DNA from 2 places in the Brachybacterium sp. genome. Region 2 is predicted to be linked to the other one. Evidence: riboswitches for the same ligand, from Rfam matches in the RefSeq annotation. Region 2 holds a riboswitch; the other holds the start of a gene.
The links. Region 2 has a riboswitch for FMN ahead of pnuC (nicotinamide riboside transporter PnuC). Riboswitches for the same ligand answer to the same signal wherever they lie in the genome.
Positions count from the first base shown of each region.

Region 1: another riboswitch for FMN. It lies ahead of ribD (bifunctional diaminohydroxyphosphoribosylaminopyrimidine deaminase/5-amino-6-(5-phosphoribosylamino)uracil reductase RibD); the one in region 2 lies ahead of pnuC (nicotinamide riboside transporter PnuC).

Region 1 is NZ_JBQDLF010000024.1:35,068-46,150, forward strand. Features, by position in the region: gene dnaA (chromosomal replication initiator protein DnaA) at 259-1,947, shown strand; gene dnaN (DNA polymerase III subunit beta) at 2,556-3,680, shown strand; gene recF (DNA replication/repair protein RecF) at 3,700-4,959, shown strand; gene ACTH43_RS10790 (DciA family protein) at 5,178-5,849, shown strand; FMN riboswitch at 6,018-6,147, shown strand; gene ribD (bifunctional diaminohydroxyphosphoribosylaminopyrimidine deaminase/5-amino-6-(5-phosphoribosylamino)uracil reductase RibD) at 6,274-7,332, shown strand; gene ACTH43_RS10800 (riboflavin synthase) at 7,456-8,070, shown strand; gene ACTH43_RS10805 (bifunctional 3,4-dihydroxy-2-butanone-4-phosphate synthase/GTP cyclohydrolase II) at 8,067-9,317, shown strand; gene ribH (6,7-dimethyl-8-ribityllumazine synthase) at 9,314-9,823, shown strand; gene gyrB (DNA topoisomerase (ATP-hydrolyzing) subunit B) at 10,253-11,083, shown strand, end outside.
Region 2 is NZ_JBQDLF010000001.1:158,735-169,817, reverse strand. Features, by position in the region: gene ACTH43_RS00810 (WYL domain-containing protein) at 1-1,202, opposite strand, end outside; gene ACTH43_RS00805 (DUF3866 family protein) at 1,270-2,385, shown strand; gene ACTH43_RS00800 (PH domain-containing protein) at 2,489-2,953, opposite strand; gene hisG (ATP phosphoribosyltransferase) at 2,961-3,818, opposite strand; gene ACTH43_RS00790 (phosphoribosyl-ATP diphosphatase) at 4,009-4,272, opposite strand; gene pnuC (nicotinamide riboside transporter PnuC) at 4,334-5,041, opposite strand; FMN riboswitch at 5,134-5,251, opposite strand; gene rpe (ribulose-phosphate 3-epimerase) at 5,421-6,107, opposite strand; gene ACTH43_RS00775 (transcription antitermination factor NusB) at 6,104-7,693, opposite strand; gene fmt (methionyl-tRNA formyltransferase) at 7,690-8,643, opposite strand; gene ACTH43_RS00765 (SLC13 family permease) at 8,702-10,327, opposite strand; gene ACTH43_RS00760 (primosomal protein N') at 10,404-11,083, opposite strand, start outside.

The DNA of each region.
Region 1 (11,083 bases), on a different contig from region 2:
CGCAGTGGATCCGGGAAGCGTATCGGGACGGCGCGCAGCGCTGACTGCACGATGTTAGGCGCGGGGGTGCGTGGGGTCAACGGCTTGAGCCCTCAGGAGGCCGGTTGTGGCCGGATTCTCACTCTTCCCGGGCGTTTCGGGGTGATCGGGCCCGTGGGAGGTGTCTCCCGTCCCGTTGTCCACATCCTCGATCCACAATACAGAAGCTATTGTGGAAAACTGTCCCGACCGCCCGCTCTACCTGTAGGGAGAGACCTGATGAACGAGGCGAATGCCGACGCGATCTGGGAGCGCACGCTCCAGACCCTGCGCCGCGACGACACGGTGTCCCAGCGTGTCATCGCCCTGCTCACGCTCTCCCGGCTGATGGCCGTGGTGGCGGACACCGCGCTGGTCGCAGCGCCTTCTACCTCGGCGAAGGAGCTGTTCGAGCATCGGGTCGCCGGGTCTCTCAAGGCTGCCCTCAGCGAGGCCACCGGGCGTGACATCCGCTTCGCCGTGACGGTGGACGAGTCCCTGCTGCTCGAGGAGGACACCGATTCGCCGGCCTCCCCGCCGTTGACCTCCTCCTCCGCTGCTGGCAGTGCACATTCTGTGGACAGAGATGTGGACAACGCCCCTCACGACCTCCACAACGCCCCGTTCCGCCGCAACGAGGGCTCGATCCTGCCCTCGACCGGACACGTCGGGCGGCCCGCCCTGCCGGGCAGCAGCTCGGCGAGCTCCGCCGGAGGTTCCTCCGCTGCGGACCGCTTCGCCACCCACCCGGGCTACCGCGGCCGCGCCGCAGACGATCCCAGCGCCTACTCCGGTCTGACCGGCCCCTCGGCGCCCTCTCCCGGGCCTGCGCCGCGCCGTCCCACCCGCAACGGCGCCTCGCGGATGGGCGAGGATTCGCGGTTGAACAGCAAGTACACCTTCGACACCTTCGTGATCGGTGCCTCGAACCGGTTCGCGCAGGCAGCAGCGTCGGCGGTCTCGGAGACTCCGGCCAAGGCCTACAACCCGCTGTTCATCTACGGCGGCTCGGGTCTGGGCAAGACCCATCTGCTGCACGCCGTGGGCCACTACGCCCAGAGCCTCTATCCCGAGGTGGTGGTGCGTTACGTCAACTCGGAGGAGTTCACCAACGACTTCATCAACTCGGTGCAGTCCGGCCAGTTCGGCAAGGCTCAGGAGTTCCAGAGCCGGTACCGGGACATCGACATCCTGCTGATCGATGACATCCAGTTCCTGCAGCGGGCGCCGGAGACCATGGAGGCGTTCTTCCACACCTTCAACACGCTGTACAACTCGGACAAGCAGATCGTGATCACCTCCGATCTGCCGCCGAAGGAGCTGGGCGGGTTCGAGGACCGCATGCGCTCGCGCTTCGAGATGGGCCTGATGACCGACGTTCAGCCACCGGACCTCGAGACCAGGATTGCCATCCTGCGCAAGAAGGTCGCGCAGGAGAACACTGGGGAAGTGCCCCATGACGTGCTCGAATACATCGCCTCGCACATCGCCACCAACATCCGTGAGCTGGAGGGGGCGCTGATTAGGGTGCAGGCGCTGCACTCCCTCTCACGGCAGCCGATGGACGTCACCCTCGCCGAGACCGTGCTGAAGGATCTGCTCTCCCACGATGACGGTGCGCAGATCACCGCGTCGACGATCATCGTCCAGACGGCGACCTACTTCGGCCTGTCCGTCGAGGAGATCGTGGGCACCGGTCGCTCCCGCCGCCTGGTCTCAGCCCGCCAGATCGGAATGTACCTGTGCCGAGAGCTCACAGATATGCCGCTGATCCGCATCGGTGACGAGTTCGGTGGCCGCGACCACACCACTGTGATGCACGCGAACAAGAAGATCAGCGAGCTGATGAAGGAGCGTCGGGCGATCTTCAACCAGGTCACCGAGCTCACCGCCCGCATCAAGAGCTCGAGCTCCGCGTCTCGTCAGTGAGGCGGCGCCCGCTCGGAGCGGGCAGCTGGGCCCGGAGAAGAACAGAGCAGGTCAACACGGAGTTCTCCCCAATTGTGGATAACTCTGTGGAAACTGTGGAACTACAGCTGTTCCTGCAGGAGCCGATGTGCACGGGCGAATGACAAGAATTCCCTCGATCAGTGCCTCCATGCACAGCCGACGCACGACGCGCTGACACTCCTCAACGATCCGTCCACGCCGATGGAGATCGTAGTGACCTGCAGTGATGACGGTTATCCACCAGATCCACAGTCGTGAAGAAGAGGACTGTAAGTACTTGCTCGACGGGGATGTGGACGGGGAGGGCTGCTCGGGAGCGACCGCAGAGCCTGTGATTCTGGGTGCTGGGGAACGACAGGAAGCCGGGACCAGGAGGGGTCGGCTCCCGGGGAACACGGCGGGATGAGTGCGCGAGCAGATGTTCTCACCACGGCTGAAGCGGGGTCCGGTGACCATGGAAGTCAAGGATCCTTCCCGGTGTGTCGGCGAGAGTCCTCAGGAACCGATACGCTGTGCTCGGTTCGGCCGCGGCACATGACGCGGTCGATCTGATTCCGTCATTCGACCACTGCGAAGGAGTGGCAACGGTGAAGTTCCACCTCGATCGCGGCGTCCTCGGCGACGCCGTCTCCTGGGCCACCCGTACCCTCCCCGTCCGTCCGGCGATGCCGATCCTGCAGGGGGTGCGGATCGTTGCCGAAGCCGGCGGCGAACTGCAGTTCTCGACCTTCGACTACGAGGTCAGCGCCCAGATCCGGCTCGAGGCCGAGATCGAGCAGCCCGGTGAGGTGCTCGTCCAGGGACGGATGCTCTCCGACATCGTCCGGGCCCTGCCGAACAAGGACGTCTCCATCGCGCTCGAGGGGACCAAGCTCCAGGTCCGCTGCGGCAGCGCCCGCTTCGCCCTGGCGACCCTCCCCGTCGAGGAGTACCCGCAGCTTCCGAGCATGCCCCCGGTGGCCGGCTCCGTCGCGGCGGACGTGTTCGCCGAGGCGATCTCGCAGGTCACCGTCGCGGCTTCGAAGGACGACACCCTCCCGCTGCTGACCGGCGTGAAGGTCGAGATCTCCGGCGAGACGATGACGCTGATGTCCACCGACCGCTACCGCCTGGCATTGCGCGAGCTGACCTGGAACCCGTCGACCCCCAGCACCGAGCTCACCGCCCTGGTCCGAGGCCGCACCCTCCACGAGGTGGCACGCTCGCTCTCCACCGGCGGCAGCGTCGAGATCGCACTGTCCGATGACTCCTCGGCGAACCTCATCGGTTTCGAGGCCGGCGGTCGTCGCACCACCTCCACGCTGGTCGACGGCGATTACCCGCCCGTGCGTCGCCTGTTCCCGGACACCTCGGCGATCACCGCCGTGGTCTCCACCGGCAGCCTGATCGACGCGGTCAAGCGCGTCTCCCTGGTCGCCGAGCGGAACACCCCCGTGCGGCTGTCCTTCACCGAGGGTCAGGTCGCCCTTGAGGCCGGCGCCGGCGACGACGCCCAGGCCAGCGAGGTGCTTGAGGCGCATCTCCAGGGCGAGGACCTCGTGGTCGGCTTCAACTCCGGGTTCCTGCTCGACGGCCTCGGTGCCCTGGGCACCGAGTTCGCCCGGCTCACCTTCACCGACTCGATCAAGCCCTCCGTGATGACCGGTCAGGACTCCCTCGAGGGTGAGCCCGACAACTCGTACAAGTACCTGATCATGCCGATGCGGATCTGAGGGAGGGAGTGCTCCCTCCGTGCAGCTGACCTCGCTCGAACTCACCGATTACCGCTCCTACCAGCGGCTCTCCCTGCCGGTTCAGCCCGGCATCACCGTGCTGGTGGGGAAGAACGGGCAGGGCAAGACCAACATCGTCGAGGCCCTGTGGTACCTCGCGACCCTGTCCAGCCATCGGGTCCCGCACGACGCCGCCCTCGTCCACCGCGGCGAGAGCACCGCGATCATCCGTGCGAGTTTCCTGCGTGCGGGTCGGCCGCTCCAGATCGACCTCGAGATCACGCCGGGCAAGTCCAACCGGGCACGGCGGCAGGGACAGAACATCTCCCGCCTGCGCGATCTGCTCGGCGAGGTCCGGGCGGTGCTCTTCGCCCCCGAGGACCTGGGCCTGGTGAAGGCCGATCCCGAAGGCCGCCGCCGATTCCTCGATGAGCTGCTGTTCGTCATCGCCCCGCGCTACGCCTCGGTCAAGGCCGATTACGACCGGGTGCTCAAACAGCGCGGCAACCTGCTCAAGCAGATGCGGTCGATGCGCCGCGGCGGAAGCGGCCGCAGCGTCGGCGGGCTGGATCCCGCAGACACCGCTGCCTCGACCCTCGAGGTCTGGGACCAGCAGCTCGCCCGCCATGGCGCGGAGCTGCTGCGCGCCCGCCTCCATCTGGTCAACCGCCTGCGCCCCCACCTCGGCTACTCGTACCTGCGCGTCGCCACCGACGAAGGCGCAGACCAGGCGCTGGATCTCCCTCCTGATCAGCGGGGCGAGGTCAGTTCCCCGGCGGACATCCTCTACCGCTCCGAGGTGCTCGACGGACTGGGCACCCTGCCGGGCACCCTCCCCGCCACGCGCGAGATCCACGACCGGATGCTGGAGATGCTCGCCGCCCGGCACGACGAGGAGATCGATCGCGGGGCCACCCTCACCGGACCCCACCGCGACGACATGGAGATCCGGCTGCACGAGTTCCCGGCCAAGGGCTATGCGAGCCATGGCGAGTCCTGGTCGCTCGCCCTCGCCCTGAGGCTGGCCTCCTACGATCTGCTGCGTCTCGAAGAAGGGGATCTCGGTGACGGCGAGCCGATCCTGATCCTCGATGACGTGTTCAGCGAGCTCGACGCCTATCGCCGCGAGCGGCTGGGTCGGATCGTCACCGGTGCCTCCCAGGTGCTGATCACCACCGCCAACGATTCCGACATCCCAGATTCTCTGGACGGCGAGATCCACGTGGTCGAGGTGAGCCTGGGAGAGGCAGTGCCACGTCAGAACGGCGGCGGGCTGTGACGGGCCGTGCCGGTGGAACGAGCCGAAAAGGCGGTGCTGGCCGCGGTGACGGAACTGCCCGTCCCCGCCTCGCGAACCCCTATGACCTGGGCACCTGGTCCGGCGGGAACAGCTCAGCCGCCGAGACTGAGCGCGGATCCACGCCTCCGCCCGCGCGGCGATCTGCGGCGGATCAGTCCGCGACCCGGCCGGGTCGTGACCGCCCGGAGGTCCGCCGGATGCCGGACCACGAGCCGGATCGTGCATCTGGATTCGAGCCGAGCATCCGCTCGTTCGATCCGTACGACGCCGACGACCACACCGCCGACGATTATGCGAACCGCTCTGGCGCTGCCGTCGAGGTGCTCTTCGATCCGCCGCAGCTTCCCACCCCGCAGGATCCCTTCGAGCTCGCCCGGCGCACGGTGAACCGCTCTCGGGCCGCGGCTCGGGACCGCGGACTGTTCCCCATCTCCGCGAAGACGCAGGCCAGGGACGTGCGAGACCGTTCCGGCCGGGCCCCAGGCTATTCTGGATCCCGGCCCGACCCGCGCGATCCGCAGGGGATCGAGAACGTGCTGAAGAAGGTGCTGGGAAACCTCGGCTGGAATGCGGGGATGAACGCCGGGCGGGTGCTCGAGGAGTGGGACGAGATCGTCGGCGAACGGCTCGCCACCCACTGCCGCCCGGTGTCCCTCGACGACGGTGTGCTGGTGGTCAGCGCGTCCTCCTCTGCCTGGGCCTCGCAGCTGCGGATGCTCACTCCCCAGCTGATCACCACGATCGAGGAGCATGTGGGCTCCCATGTGATCTCCGAGCTGAAGGTGACCGGTCCCGCCGCGGCCGAGCGCACCTGGAAGAAGGGCCGCCGCACCGTGACCTGGCGCGGCCCCCGGGACACCTACGGCTGATCGACGTGCTGTGAGGGACGAACGGCAGGAGATCAGCGGATGAGGCAGTGCCTGATCGACATGCTGTGAGGGACGGGGACGATGTCCCGGCTGATGTGATGCGCAGTTCACGCCCCGTCATCTCCCGGCGGCGCCCTGCTACGGTGGCTCCTGACGAGCTGATGAAGCTCGCGTGCACTGGGGTCGGTGAAATTCCGAGCCGGCGGTGATAGTCCGCGACCCGATGGCCTCTGGCCCTCGGCTGACCAGGTGAAACTCCTGGACCGACGGTAAGAGTCCGGATGGGAAGCGCACGCGAACGATGTCCCCGGGCGATCCGCCATCGCGCACCTCGGTGCGCCGTACGGTGACCCCTGGGTGACGTCGTCTCCGCACACCCTTCCTCTCCCTCCGGGACCGCGAGCAGCGGACCGGAGGAGAGACCATGTTGAAGGATGCCGAGCGGCAGGCCCTGCGCCGAGCCCTCGAGATCGCGGCCGATCCCGTGGTGCCCCTGGGCCCGAACCCCCGTGTGGGCTGTGTGCTGCTGAGCCCCGCCGGAGAGGTCCTCGCCGAGGGTCACCATCGAGGCGCCGGCACCCCGCACGCCGAGGCCGACGCCCTCTCCCGCGCGACCGTCCCCGTGACCGGTGCGACCGCCGTGGTCACCCTCGAGCCCTGCAACCATGTGGGCCGCACCGGCCCTTGCGCCGAGGCGCTGATCGAGGCCGGCATCCACCGGGTGATCATCGCCCGCCGCGATCCGAACCCCGTCGCGAGTGGCGGCATCCAGCGCCTGCGCGAGGCCGGGATCGACGTCGTGCTCGACGTACCGGACGATCTCGCCGGCGCTGCGGCAGCCCTCAACCGAGGCTGGGAACACGGACTGCGGCACGAGCGTCCCCTGGTCACCGCCAAGATCGCCCTCACCCTCGATGGCCGCGCGGCCGCCGCCGACGGCACCAGCCAGTGGATCACCGGCCCCGCAGCCCGCGAAGAGGTCCACCTCCTGCGCACCACCTGCGACACCGTGCTGGTGGGCACCGGCACGGCCCGGATCGACCACCCAGCCCTCACGGCCCGTCGGCCCGACGGGACACTGCATCCGCGACAGCCGCTGCGGGCCGTGATGGGCATCGGCGAGGCGCCCACGCTGCCCGCCATCGACGGTGCCGGCGAGGAGATCCGGCTGCTCACCCGCGACCCGTCGGCCGCCCTCGCGGAGCTGTTCGATCGCGGTGCCCGGCATGTGCTGCTCGAAGGAGGGCCCACCCTCGCCGCCGCCTTCCTGCGGGAGGGCCTGGTGGATGAGCTGATCCTCCACCTCGCCCCGACGCTGCTCGGGGCCGGCCGCCCCGCCGTCGCGGACCTCTCCATCACCACCCTCACCGACCGGCTCGATCTGGACCTGGTCGATGTCACTCCGCTGCGCTCACCGGAGGGGCCGACGGATCTGCGCCTCACCCTCCGCCCCCGCATCCGGCCCTCTCCACCAGCCAACTAGCGCCGTCTGACGTGCGACACCTGAACCGCATCGCCTGAACCGCACCGTCAGATTCGCACCGTCTGATCCCCACTGTCTGGTCCCCACCGCCTTACCCATCCCGCCTGACCTGGAAGGACCCTCATGTTCACCGGCATCATCGAAGAGCTCGGCACCGTCGAGTCGCTCACCCCGGGCGCCGATCCCACCCGCCTGCAGATCCGTTCCCCGCACGTGCTCGATGGCATCGCCCTCGGCGACTCGATCGCCGTGAACGGCTGCTGCCTGACCGTGACCGCGCACGAGGGCGAGCTCTGGAGCGCGGACGTCATCTCCACCACCCTCGCCGCGACCTCCCTCGGCGACCTCGCGCCCGGGCACCGCGTGAATCTCGAGCGATGCGTGCGGGCGGGCGGCCGCCTGGACGGCCACATCGTGCAGGGCCACGTCGACGGCGTCGGCGAGGTCAGCGGGCGTGAGGAGGCGGAGGGGACCACCCTGCTGCACCTCGCGCTGCCTGCCGGTCTGGCGCGTTACGTCGTGGCGAAGGGCTCCCTCGCCGTGGACGGCGTGAGCCTCACCGTCGCCGAGATCGAGGGAGACCAGGTCACGATCGGCCTGATCCCCGAGACCCTCGCCCGCACCACCCTCGGTGGCCGCGACGTCGGCGACCGCGTGAACCTCGAGGTGGACGTGCTGGCGAAGTACGTCGAGAAGCTCACCGCAAGCCTGCTGCCCACCACTGAGGAGACCCGATGACCGCCCTGCGCCTGGATCCCGTCGAGGAGGCGATCGCCGCGATCGCCGCCGGTCACGCCGTGGTCGTCGTCGACGACGAGGACCGCGAGAACGAGGGCGACCTGATCCTGGCCGCCTCCGCCGCGACCCCCGCCCTGATCGGCTTCGCCGTGCGCCACTCGAGCGGTCTGCTGTGCGCCCCGATGAGCGGAGAGCGGGCCGACGCCCTCGAGCTGCCGCTCATGGTGCGGGAGAACGCCGACCCGCTGCGCACCGCCTACACCGTGAGCGTCGACGCTAGCGAGGGCGTGACCACCGGCATCAGCGCCTCCGACCGTGCCCGCACCCTCCGGGTCCTCGCCGGAGCGGACACCGTGCCCGGAGACCTCATCCGTCCCGGTCACGTGCTCCCTCTGCGCGCGAAGCCCGGCGGCGTGCTCGAACGTCGCGGCCACACCGAGGCGGCCGTCGACCTCACCCGCCTCGCCGGCCTGCCCGCGGTGGGGATGATCGTCGAGCTCGTCCACGACGACGGCGAGATGATGCGCGGCCCCGCCCTGCGCGAGTTCGCCGACGAGCACGGCCTGGCGATGATCTCGATCGAGCACCTCGCCGCATACCGCAGGCGGGAGGATCAGCCAGCCCTCGAGATCACGGCGCCGGTCCCGCTGCCCACCCCTCACGGCACCTTCCAGGCGCTCGCCGTGCGCGAGGGCACCGCCGAGCACCTGGTGCTGGTGCGCGGAGACGTCACCGCCGGTGGCCCGGTGCTCACCCGGGTGCACTCCGAATGCGTCACCGGGGATGTCTTCGGCTCCCGCCGCTGCGACTGCGGTCCCCAGCTGCAGGAGTCCCTGGCCCGCATCGACGCGGCCGGGCGAGGGGTGCTGATCCTGCTGCGCGGCCATGAGGGCCGCGGCATCGGCCTGGTCGAGAAGCTGCGCGCCTACGCCCTGCAGGACGCAGGGCGGGACACCGTCGACGCGAACCTCGACCTCGGCCTGCCGGTGGACGCCCGCTCCTTCGCCGCGGTCCCCGGCATCCTCGCCCACCTCGGGGTGCGCGCCGTCGAGCTGCTCACCCACAACCCCGAGAAGGCCCACGCCCTGGTGGGCGGGGGCGTCGAGGTCGCCGGCACCACCGACCTCACCACCCATCCGACCCCTGAGAACCTCACCTATCTGACCACCAAGCGGGACCGACTGGGACATCGCCTCCGCGATCTCCCCGACCTCCCCACCACCCACCTCGAAGGAGAGACCGCATGAGCGGCCACGGAAGCCCCACCACCCAGATCCCCCACCAGCCCACCACCCGGCTCGCGATCGTCGCGGCGTCCTGGCATGAGCAGGTCATGGACGGACTGCTCGCCGGCGCTCTGCGAGGCGCCGCCGAAGCCGGCATCACCGCCCCGACCGTCGTGCGCGCCCCCGGCTCCTTCGAGCTGCCGGTGATCGCGGACGCCCTGGCCCGCGAGCACGACGCGGTCGTGGCGCTCGGCGTCGTGATCCGCGGCGGCACCCCGCACTTCGAGTATGTGTGCTCCGCGGCGACGGACGGCCTGAACCGGGTCGCCCTGGATCACGGCGTGCCGATCGGATTCGGCCTGCTGACCTGCGACGACGAGGAGCAGGCGCTCGATCGGGCGGGGCTTGCGGACTCGCGCGAGGACAAGGGCTACGAGGCGGTGGCCGCTGCGCTGATCACCGCGAGCGTGCTGAGAGAGCTGAACGGGAGCGGCGCCGGAGCCTCCTCGGAGCTCCCGCGAGGCTGAGGGGAGCTCCCGCGAGCCCGAGGCTATCGGGGCGTCTGGTGCGAGCACGCCAGGCGCCCCTGTGCCGCGACAGGACCCGGGGAGGGGTACGGGACCCCGTCCCACGGAGGTTGATGTCGAAATCGAGGGGGTTCCAGGCCATCTGAGGGCCGTTCCGGGTCGCGTTGTCCACAGAACTGGCCATGAGAATAGGTTCAGGAGACGATTTCCGCTAGAATCAGGGAGGTTCGGCCGACGTCCTCCGACGTCCTCGTGGACTCGATGCTGTCGGCTCGATCGCCGTGGCCTACGGATGTCTCACGCGCGCACGCGCGCGGGCATCAGTGGGCCGCCTGTGCGAAGAGTCGGCGGTCCCGTCCGCCTGGTCTGCTGAACCACCCTCGGCGCTCTCCCGACCGAGGGACCCTGGACTGCGAGGAGCCACATCAGGTGAGCGACAGCGACCGCCCCATGCCCGATCAGGACGTGCCCGTGGGCACGACGGACCCAACCCCCGTGCCGGGCGAGGGTGCCGTGCCGGTCGAGTCCGGCTCGACGGAGCCCACCGCCGGAGAGCGTGCGGCCCGTGCGCCCGAGCACTACGAGGCCTCGGACATCACGGTCCTCGAGGGCCTCGAGGCGGTCCGCAAGCGTCCGGGCATGTACATCGGCTCCACTGGTGAGCGCGGCCTGCACCACATGGTCCAGGAGATCGTCGACAACTCGGTGGACGAGGCGATGGCCGGTCACGGCGACACCATCGAGGTCACGCTGCTGGCCGACGGCGGCGTGCGCGTGGTGGACCACGCCCGCGGCATCCCGGTGGACATGCACCCCACCGAGGGCAAGCCTGCGGTCGAGCTCGTGCTCACCGTCCTGCACGCCGGCGGCAAGTTCGGCGGCGGCGGCTATGCGGTCTCCGGCGGTCTGCACGGCGTCGGCTCCTCCGTGGTCAACGCCCTGTCCATCCGGATGGAGGTCGAGATCCGCCGCCAGGGTTACGTCTGGCGCCAGGCGTACAGCCGCGGCGTCCCGCTGGCCCCGCTCGAGAAGGGCGAGGAGGCCACCGAGACCGGCACCACCATCAGCTTCTGGGCCGACGACGAGATCTTCGACGAGACCGTCTACGACTTCGAGACGCTGCGCAAGCGGTTCCAGCAGATGGCGTTCCTGAACAAGGGACTGCGCATCACCCTGACCGACGAGCGCCTCCCGGAACAGGGAGACGACGGCGAGGACGACATCGTCGACGTCGAGCTCGAGGCGGAGGGCGCCGAGAAG
Region 2 (11,083 bases):
CCGTGCTCCCACTCCGCCTCGATCAGGTCCTCCCAGCCGTCACCCATATCGCCGCAGACGAACAGCACCTGCAGATCTGTCACCAGCTGCTTCTCAGTGATGTCGAGGGCTTCGGCCAGCTCCGCCAGATCAGCCTCGCCACGGCTGAGCACATAGGACGCGGCGGAGATCAGCCGTGAGAGGTGGTCGCCGCTCTGCGGGGTGAGCCGGATCCTGGGCGTCGGGCGGCCGGTCGCCTCCTGGAGCTCCGAGAGCTGCGGCTCCTGCGCATGCAGGTCCGCGATCGAGCTCAGCACCTGGGCGAGCTCCTCCCGCCAGGGCTGCGGCTCGAGCAGCTCGACCCAGCGGATATCGCCCAGCAGCAGGCGACGAGCGGCGGGACGCGGGAGGCTCGGCAGCGTGAGGCGCTCAGCCTCGAGCGGCGCCCCCGCCCGGTCGCGCAGCGACAGTGCCTTGTACGGTGCTGCGCGCAGCACCGCGGAATCCCGGTCGTCACTGTCGAGCATGCGCCCGAGGACTCCGGAGAGATCCGTGTCCTCGGGCCGGGGCTGCTGAGCCGCAGCGAGGTCAGCCGGGAAGGATTCGATGCGCGAGGCACGGAAGAGGCGTGGCGCAGAACGATCCAGGTCCCAGCCGTAGATGTACCAGTGGCCCTCGTGCACCCCGACGACCCAGGGCTCGACCCGGCGCTCCGCCGGGGCTCCGTGGGTGGCGCGATAGGTGAAGCGGACGGACCTGCCGCCCACGACCGAGTCCAGCAGCGGCGAGAGCACGGGCAGCGACTCGACCGCACCGCGCGGGGTGCGTCGCAGCAGATCGGGGTCGGCGTCATGCCCGAGGCTCAGCAGCTTGGAGCGGACCCGGCGGGCCGCTCCGCCGGCTGCTGCCGCATCCCAGGCACGGCTCGCCGCGAGCAGCACCGTGTACTCCTCCGTGGTGAGATCCAGCACCGCTCCGGAGCGTGCCGTCTCGATCCGGTAGTACACCGTGTTCTCGTCGAGCACATCGCGCTCGGTCGCCAGGGGCAGGCCGAGCTCGAGGATGGCGGCCTTGTCGCGCTCGAACATCCGCTCCGCGGCCTGGTCGGAGACCGCATTCGCGTAATCGGGGATGACGGAGAAGAGCTTGGCGCGATCGATCCGTCGCCGTGAGCCGATCGTCATGATGACGTTGAGGAGTCTCTCCACATTCTTCGAAGCCACCCGGTCAGACTATCCGTCCGGACCGGCCGAATGGGCCGCTTCCGCGCCGCGGCTCTAGGCTGTGCTCATGCTGCGATGGGAACGGGGAACCGTGAAGGACGCACTGAGCTCCTGGCACGGTGTGGATCGGTTCGAGATCGAGCTCGATGACGATGCGGGGACGATCACCGCGATCGCCTTCCGAGAGCTGACCGGTCAGCCCCAGCTGGGCGAACGGGTGCTGCTGAACACCAATGCCCTGCGCCGCGAGCTGGGCACCGGCGGGGACGCCATGGTGGTGGCCCGCCTCGATGTGCTTCCCGAGGCGACGGAGACCAGCGGCCACATGGTCAAGGCCAGGTACACCCCGATGCAGACCATGGTCGACGCGCTCGACGATCCCGACGGGGAGCACTACGAGACGGTCCGCGCCGCGAAGAGCATCGACGGGATGCCGGTGGTGGTCGCGGATCTCCACTCCTCGCTGCCCGCCATCATTGCGGGCATCCGGGCCGAGCGGCGCACCGCGAAGATCGCCTACGTGCACACCGACGCCGCCGCGCTGCCGGCGGCCTACTCCCGCATCGCGGCCCGGCTGCGGGAAGCGGATCTGTTGGCCTCGGTGATCAGCGCCGGGCAGTCCTTCGGCGGCGACCTCGAAGCAGTGACCGTGCACTCGGCGCTGCTCGGGGCGAAGCACGTGGTCGGCGCCGACGTCGCGATCGTGATCCAGGGGCCCGGCAATCTGGGCACCGGAACCGGCTGGGGATTCTCCGGAGTGCAGGCGGCCGAGGCGGTCCATGCCGCCTCGGTGCTCGGCGGCCGCCCCGTCGCGACGCTGCGGGTCTCCGGTGCCGATGAGCGCAAGCGACATCGGGGCCTGTCCCATCATTCTTCGACCACCTATGGCCGTGCGCTGCTCGCCCCTGTCCACCTGCCCGTGCTCCCCCGCAACGACAGCCGGTACAACGCATTTCATGAGTCTGTACGGAAACAGGTGAAAACCACGATCCTCAAGCCGGCGGAGAAGCGCGGAGTGCGGCACCAGCTCACCGAGGTCGATGCCAAGGGCCTGCGGGATGCGCTGGAGGACATGCCGGTGCGGATGACCACGATGGGTCGCACTCTGGCGGAGGATCCCTGGGCGTTCCAGTACGCGGCGCTCGCGGGACGCTGCGCCGCGTCCCTCGCGCCGCGGGCCTGACGCCGGTCCCTGAGCCCCCAGCCCGACGACCGAGCTCAGGCCCTGAGAGCCTCGTTGCGAGGACCGATCTCAGGCCCCGAGAGCCTCGTGACGACGATCGAGCTCAGTCGCCGACCGCTTCGCCCCGTTCCTGCACCAGCCCCAGCAGCAGATGCGCAGCGGCGATCGCCCGATCGCCGTCGTAGCGCTGTATCGCGTGCAGGGCGAGGGTCGAGCCGTCGGCCAGGTCCAGGTGCGCCCAGGGGTCGCCCATCGGGAAGCTGATCCCGATCACCTCGGCCCACTCCAGGGTGCGGGTGCTCATCAGGTTGCGCACGACCAGCACCTCGGGGCGGGCGGTGACCGTCACCGAGGCCTCGAGATGGCAGAAGATGAAGACCAGCACGCCGACGGCGACCAGTCCGAGCCGTCCACCCCATTGGAAGCTGGTGATCATCACCGCGCCGCCGATCATCCCCGCCATCACGATGGTGGCGCTGAGGTAGGCGGCCACCCGTACCGCCCGGGGACGCAGCACGATCGAGGCACGGCTCTCCCCCGGCTGCTGATCCGCTGCGGGGGTGCTCATCGGCGTCTCAGATGCGGCAGGCCTGGATCGCGGTGACCAGGATCGCGCGGGCCCCGGCGTCGTAGAGGTCATCCATCATGCGGTGGGCGGAGCGGGTGTCCACCATCGCGCGCACCGCGGACCACTCCCCGCCGTGCAGCGGGGAGACCGTCGGAGACTGCAGGCCGGGGGTGATCTCGACGGCGCGCTCGAGCAGGGCCGTGGGGATGTCGTAGTCGAGCATCACGTACTCGCGCGCCACCAGCACCCCGCGGATGCGTCGCGCGAGGACCTCGAGGGAGTGGGTGCCGTCCTCGTCGAGCTCGAGCCCGGGGCGGGAGAAGAGGACCGCTTCGCTGGTCATGATCGCCTCGCCGAAGGGCTCGAGGCCCGCCTGGCGGAGCGTGCTGCCGGTCTCGACGACATCGGCGATCACATCCGCGACCCCGAGCCGGATCGAGGATTCGACGGCCCCGTCGAGGTGCACCACCTCGGCGGTGACGCCGCGCTCGGCGAGGTAGTCCTCGACGAGGTTCTCGTAGCTGGTGGCGATGCGGGCGCCCTGCAGCTCCGAGGCGTCGCGGCGGGTTCCCGCTGGCGCGGCGAAGCGGAAGGTCGACCGCGCGAAGCCCAGCGGCAGGATCTCATCGGCCGGGGTGCGGGAGTCCAGCAGCATGTCCTGGCCGGTGATGCCGACGTCCACCGTGCCGGAGCCCACGTACACCGCGATGTCCCGCGGGCGCAGGTGGAACAGCTCGACGCCGTTCTCCTCGTCGACCACGACGAGCTCCTTGGCCGTGCCGCGGCGCCGGTAGCCGGCCTCCTGGAGCAGATCGGCGGCGGGATCGGACAGGGCGCCCTTGTTGGGGACGGCGATGCGGAGCACGGATCCTCCTCGGCCGCCGCGGCGGCCACGAGTGGGGGTGGGACGGAGAGGAACAGGATGGAGGCGGCGAGACGCTGCAAGCCCGGAGGATGCGGAGGCAACGGCGGAAGAGCCGGAGACCGCGGGACCGGGTGCGAACCTTCGACCGCAGACCGGCGCGGGTCGGAGCTGGTGGGTCAGAGCTGGCGGGTCAGAGCTGTCGGTAGACGTCTTCGAGCGAGATGCCCTTGGCGATCATCATCACCTGCACGTGATAGAGCAGCTGGCTGATCTCCATGGCGGCGTCCTCATGGGTCTCGTGCTCGCAGGCCATCCACACCTCGGCGGCCTCTTCGACGATCTTCTTGCCGATCTGATGGACCCCGCCATCGAGTTCGCGGACGGTGCCCGACCCCTCAGGTCGGGTACGGGCCTTCTCAGTCAGCTCGGCGAACAGTGCCTCGAAATCCTTCACGCCGACAGGATACGCGTTCCGGCAGGTGGCCCGTTCAGAGGACCACCTGCTGGAAGGCGAGTCACTCCTTGCGCACCGTGGGATCGAGATGGGCGGTCTCCACCGTCACCCGCGTCTCCTCCACCTGGCGGCGGCTGCGCACACCCCACCAGACGAAGAACCCCGTCAGGGTGAAGGCTCCGTAGAAGAGATACATGAATGCGCTCGCGTAGTACCCGGCATCGAGCAGCAGCGGGACGCCGACGATGTCGACCGCGACCCAGATCAGCCAGAACTCGACCCAGCCCTTGGCCATCCCGAAGGTCGCCAGCAGGCTGCCCATGAAGATCCAGGCGTCAGCCCAGACCGGCTCATAGGAGCCGAGCATCCGGAACAGGGGGGTCAGCGCTGCGGTGCCGCCCACCAGCGCGACCAGCAGCAGGACGCGAGTCCCCCAGGAGGCCCACTCGGGCTCCACTGCGGTGCCGCCGTCGTGCTTCGCCTGCCGCCACCGCTGCCAGCCGTAGATGCTGGTGGCGATGAACATCACCTGGCGTCCGGCCTGCCCCAGCAGGTCCACGGAGTTCGGGTTGCCGAACACCGAGCCCATGAACACCGTCAGCAGCAGCACATTGCCGACGATGCCGATGGGCCAGGCCCATACCTTCCGTCGCATGCCGCCGAGGGCGCTGAGCAGTCCGAAGACGTTGCCGAGCACCTCTCGCAGGAGTAGGAACTGTCCGCCCGCGAAATCGATTCGCGCGTCGAAGAGCCACTGCAGAAAATCCATGTCGGTCCTTTCGCCGTCGGATGCAGTGGCTCCGGGGGAAAAGGGTTCCGGCATGGCGCCAGCGCGCGCCGAGGGCGCCCTGGGACATGCAGGACGTGCGCCTCTCATCCAGGCTGTACTGTCGGCGCCGGAATTTCACCGGCTCCACCGCCGAAGCGGGTCGCGGACTATCACCGCCGGCTCGGAATTTCACCGACCCCGGAGCACGTCACTGGTCGTGACCAGATCATCCTAGACCGTCGGCCCCGCCACCGGAGAGCGCATGAACGCAGGTGACGGGGCGGGGGACACGGTGGAGGCGACCGCGCTGATCAGCAGGAGGCGCAGCCGCAGGTCAGTGGGCGGCGTGGCGCAGGTCAGGGGGCGGCGCAGCCGCAGGTCAATGGGCGGCGTGGCCCCGGGCAAGTTCGCGCAGGGCAGAGATCTCAGCGGCCGCATCCTGGGCCCGATAGATCGCAGACCCCGCCACGAAGACGTTCGCCCCGGCCTCCGCGCAGCGCTCGATGGTCTCCCGGCTGACCCCGCCGTCGACCTGGATCGACACCTCGAGGTTGGCCCCGCTGATCGCCGCGCGCGCCCGACGGATCTTGGGGAGCATGGTGTCCAGGAAGCTCTGGCCGCCGAAGCCGGGCTCGACGGTCATGATCAGCAGCATGTCGAACTCGCCGATGATGTCGAGGATCGGCTCGACCGCGGAAGCAGGTCGAAGGCCGACGCCGACCTGCACGTTCTTCCTGCGCAGGTCACGGGCGAGCTTGACCGGGGCCCGGGCGGCCTCCAGGTGGAAGGTGACGGACGCGGCACCGGCCTCCGCATAGGCGGGAGCCTCGGTGTCGGCGTCGGCGATCATCAGGTGCGCATCGACCGGGATCGTGCTGCGCTCGACGATCTGCTCGACCATCGAGGGACCGAAGGTCAGGTTCGGCACGAAATGGTTGTCCATCACATCGACGTGGACGCTGTCGGCGCTGGAGATCTTGTCGAGCTCGCTGCCGATGCTCATGAAGTCGGCGTTGAGGATGCTGGGGTGGATGTAGTGGCCGTCGGTCGAGTACGGGGTGATCATGCCGTCGGGAGTCCTTCCTCGGTGGGGGCGGGCTGCTTGCGCAGCAGGTGGATGTACATCGCATCGGTGCCGTGGACGTGGGGCCACAGCTGGACCGCGGGGCCCTCGCCCAGCTCGACGTCCTGCCGGACTGCGGGGAGCATCCCGGCGCGCACCGCGTCGCGCGCGTCGAGCTGCTCGATGTCGTCGCGCCGCTTGAGCACGTCGGCGACGATCAGGCGGGTCTCGGCCAGGTGCGGGGAGCAGGTCACATAGGCCACCACTCCCCCGGGCGCGGCGGCGTCCAGGGCCGAGGTGAGCAGCCCGCGCTGGATCCCGCCCAGCTGGCCGATGTCGGCGGGGGTGCGGCGCCAGCGGGCTTCGGGGCGGCGCCGCAGGGCACCGAGCCCGGAGCAGGGGACGTCGGCGAGGACGCGGGAGAAGCGGCCGGGCAGCTCGCTGCCGATGGTGGTGCCGTCGGCGGTGCGGGTGGTGATCTCGCAGCCGGCCTCCTGCAGCGTCGCCACGGCCCGGTTGACGAGCTCGGTGCGATGCTCCTGGAGCTCGACCGCCAGCAGGTCCGCGTCATGGCCGACGGTCAGCCCGCCCAGCAGCGCGGCCTTGCCGCCGGGGCCTGCGCAGAGGTCCAGCCAGTGGTGGTCCTCGGCGAGGACCAGGTCGTCGGCGCCGAGCGCGAGGGCGAGGGCGGCGAGCTGGCTGCCCTCGTCCTGCACGGCGACGCGGCCCTCCTTGACCGGGTCCATGCCGCCGGGGTCGCCGGAGGGCCAGGAGGCCGCGAAGATGCTCAGCCGGCCCTGGCTCGCGCCGTGGTCGATCAGCTCGTCGAGATCGGTGAGGCCCGGTCGCATCACGAGGGAGACCGCCGGCGCCGCGTTCTGGGCGGCCAGCAGTTCATCGATCTCGTCGCGCGAGCGGCCGTGGCCGGCCAGCGCGTCGCTCAGGGCGCGGACCACCCAGCGCGGATGGGAGTGCACCACGGCGAGGTGCCCGGTGGGATCCTGCTCGCGGTCGGGGGCGACCTCGAGCAGCCACTGCTCGAGGTCCTTCTCCCCCACCCGGCGCAGCACGGCGTTGGCGAAGCTCGCCGCACCGGCGCCGACCACGGAACGGGCCAGGGCCACGGTCTCGGAGGTCGCCGCGTGTGGGGCGACGCTCATGTCCAGCAGCTGGTAGGCGCCGAGCCGGATGACGTCCAGCAGCGGCGGGTCGATCTTGGCCAGTGGGCGATCCACGCAGGCGGTGATGACCGCGTCGAGCCGTCCCTGTGCGCGCAGGGAGCCGTAGAACAGCTCGGTGGTGAAGGCGGCGTCGCGGCCGGAGACGTGGTGGCTGCGCAGCAGCCGGGGCAGCACCAGGTTCGCGTAGGAGTCCTCCTCGCGCACCATCCGCAGCCCTTCGAAGGCGACCTGGCGGGAGGGGGTGGAGCGGCGTGCCCGCTCGGCCGGCCGTGACTCGGAATAGCCGCGGCGGGGGCCTCCCTGCCCGCGCGAGCCGGAGCGGGAACGGCCGTGCTGGTCGCGCTGGTCTCGCTGCGGGTTCTCGTCGCGTCGGCCGCGGTCCTGATTGCTGCGTCGGTCCTGGTTCATGCGGTGACTCCGTCCTGCGACTGGCTGGTGAATCGGGCATCGGGGGCGAGGCCCGCACCGCGGGCCCAGTCCGCGGCCCGCATCGGCCGCTTGCCGGCCGGGGCGAGGGTCGCCAGGGCGATCACCCCGGTGCCGGTGCCCACAAGCATCTGGCGCTTGGTGGCCGCGATCTGTCCGGGTGGCAGCGGAGGGTGCTCCGGGGCGCGTTCGACGCCCAGGATCTTCGTGCGGGCGCCGTCCAGCAACGTCCATGCGCCGGGCTGCGGGCTCATCCCCCGGATGTGGGCCTCGACTCGTTCGGCGGGGACCGTCCAGTCGATCTCGGCTTCGGCGGTGGTGAGCTTCGCGGCGTGGGTGGCCAGTGCATGGTCCTGGGGTGTGAGCACCGCGGTGCCGGCCTCGAGCGCGTCCAGTGCGCTCAGCAGCACGGGGGCGCCGTCGATCGCCATCCGCTCCAGCAGCTCGCCGGAGGTCTCGAACTCACCGATCAGGGTGGGTGCCGTGGCGATCAGATCCCCCGTGTCCAGTCCCTTCTCGAGGCGGAACACGCTCATGCCGGTCTCCTGCCGGCCGGAGAGCACCGCGCGCTGGGCGGGCGCCGCGCCGCGCCAGGACGGCAACAATGAGAAGTGGAGGTTCACCCACCCGTGGCGGGGGATGTCGAGAGCGGCCTGCGGGACCAGGTTCCCGTAGGCGACCACGGGCGCGGCGTCAGGGGCGAGCTCGCGGATCTGCTGCTGGACCGTCTCGTCGCGCAGCGTGGTCGGCTCGAGCACTGGGACGCCCGCCTCGAGGGCGAGGGTCTTCACCGGTGAGGGGGTGAGCCTGCGGCCGCGACCGGAGGGTGCGTCGGGTCGGGTGAGCACCCCGACGACCTCATGGTGCGAGTCGAGCAGGGTGCGCAGGGAAGGAAGTGCGGCCTCTGGGGTGCCGGCGAAGAGCAGTCGCATGATGGGTCGAGTCTACGGTGGCACCGCTGATGGCTGTCGCGAGAGCTCTCCGGGGGCGTCAGTAGACGAGCCCGAACACCCATACCGCCAGGCCCATCGTGGTGGCGGTCACCAGCACGATCCCGATCAGGTTCAGCCACAGCCCGGCCTTGGCCATCTGCGGGATCGTGACATAACCGGAGCCGTAGGCGATCGCGTTCGGGGGCGTCGCGACAGGGAGCATGAAGGCGCAGGTCGCGGCGATCGCGACGGGGATCGCGAGCAGCATCGGGTCGATCCCGGTGCCGACGGCCACGGCCGTGGCGAGCGGCAGGAAGGTCGCGGCGGTGGCAGTGTTCGAGGTCAGCTCGGTCAGGAAGAGGACGCCGGCGGCGACGACCGCCACGATCAGCACCACGGGCAGTCCGCCGACGCCCTCGGTGACCTCGCCGATCCATTCGGTCAGGCCTGAGGAGCTGAACTGTGCGGACAGGGCGAGGCCGCCGCCGAACAGCAGCAGCACGCCCCAGGGCAGCTTCGCGGCGGATTCCCAGTCGAGCAGCCTCACGCCCCGTGCCGCACCGGCTGGCAGGAGGAACAGCACCAGTCCCACCACCATCGCGATGCCGGCGTCCGAGATCCACGGATCCTCCCGGCCGAGCGCATCGGAGAGCAGCGGGATGAACACCCACGAGAGTGCGGCCAGCACGAAGACTGCCAGCACCCTGGTCTCCCCCGCGGAGATGCGGCCGAGCTTGCTGCGTTCCTGACGGATCAGCTCGGTGCCGCCGGGGATCTCGGTGATCTCGGGCTTGTACAGGACTTTCGTCAGCAGCAGCCAGGCGATGACCATGAAGACGATCGCGAGCGGCCCGCCCACCATCATCCAGCGTCCGAAGCCGATCGTGACCCCGAATTCCTGGCTCATGTGCGCCGCGAGCAGGGCGTTGGGAGGGGTGCCGATGATCGTGGCCAGGGAGCCGATGGAGGCGGCGTAGGCGATGCCGAGCATCATCGCGGTGCCGAACTTCGAGGTGACGGGGGCGACCTCGCCGTCACGTGAGCCGCCCTCGGGATCGGGATCCACTCCTTCGCCGGGTTCCTCCCCCTTCGCGACGGCGTCCTCGAGCCGCAGCTTGTTCACGAGCATCAGCACCGACAGGCCGATGGGCAGCATCATCACCGCGGTCGCGGTGTTGGAGACCCACATGGAGATGAATCCGGTGGCGACCATGAAGCCGAGGATCAGCAGCGAGGGGCTGGTGCCGATCGTCCCGACGATCGCGAGGGCGATGCGCTTGTGCAGGTTCCAGCGCTGCATGCCGAGCGCCAGCATGAACCCGCCCATGAACAGGAAGATGACGTTGTTGCCGTAGGACGCGCCGACGTCGTCGACGCCGACCTCGCTGTTGAGCACCGGGAAGACGACCAGCGGGACCAGAGCGGTGGCGGGGATCGGCAGCGCCTCGGTCATCCACCACGCGGCCATCAGCACCGCGGTCGCGGCGGTGAGCTTCGCACCGTGGGGAACGTCGGCGGGCATCAGGAAGTAGATGAGCACTGCGACGAGGAGGCCGAGGACCAGGCCGAGGCGACGCACCCGCAGGCTGCGGGCGCTGGCGGCGGGGGCCCGTTCCCCCTCGGAGAGGTCGGGCCGGTCCTCCTCCGCGGTGGCGGTCGAGTCCTGATCAGGGGCGGAGGTCATCGTCGTCCTTCCGTCTCGGCAATCCAGTGACGCCGATCACCCTACGGCGAGCGTGTTCTCCGCCGGGGAGGAACACTCAGAACACGTCAGGCGGATCCAGTCGCACGCGCAGGGAGCCCCGGGCCTTGCGGGCACTCCGGGCGGCGATGCCGGCACGCAGGGCGAGGGCGAGCTCACGGGAGCGGCCCGGCTCGATGCGCACCACCGCGCGGGCCCGGCCGGCGGCGTCGGGTCCCTCGAGATCGACCGGGCCGAAGACATCGGTGCCGTCCGGGAGCTCGACGGTCTCGAGGAATCCACGGCACGCCTCCCGGTCGCCCACGATCTCGGCGACCCGACGGAAGGGAGGCAGGTCCAGCTCGTGACGGTCCTCGAGCACCCGGTCCAGGAAGAACGAGGAGCGGTGGGCGACCAGGTCGCGGATCGCGGGGAGGGTGGAGGTGCCGACGATCAGCACCTCTCCCCCGTCGTCGGCGCAGCGCACCAGTGCGATGGCGCCCCGCCAGCGCCGCACCGCCTCGACGTCCGCATCGAAGGCGGCGCGGCCCAGCAGTGCGTCCGCATCCAGCAGCAGGCAGGCGGCGTACCGGGACCGGGGGGCCGGCTCCGCCCCGGGGGTGGCGACGATGATCGCGTGGTCCGGGACGGCATCGTCCGCGAGCGCTCCGTGCGCGCCGCCCGCCACCTTCAACGTCGCCTCGGGGAAGGCACGGTGCAGCTCCTCTGCGGTGCGGGTCGAGCCGATGACCATGGCCC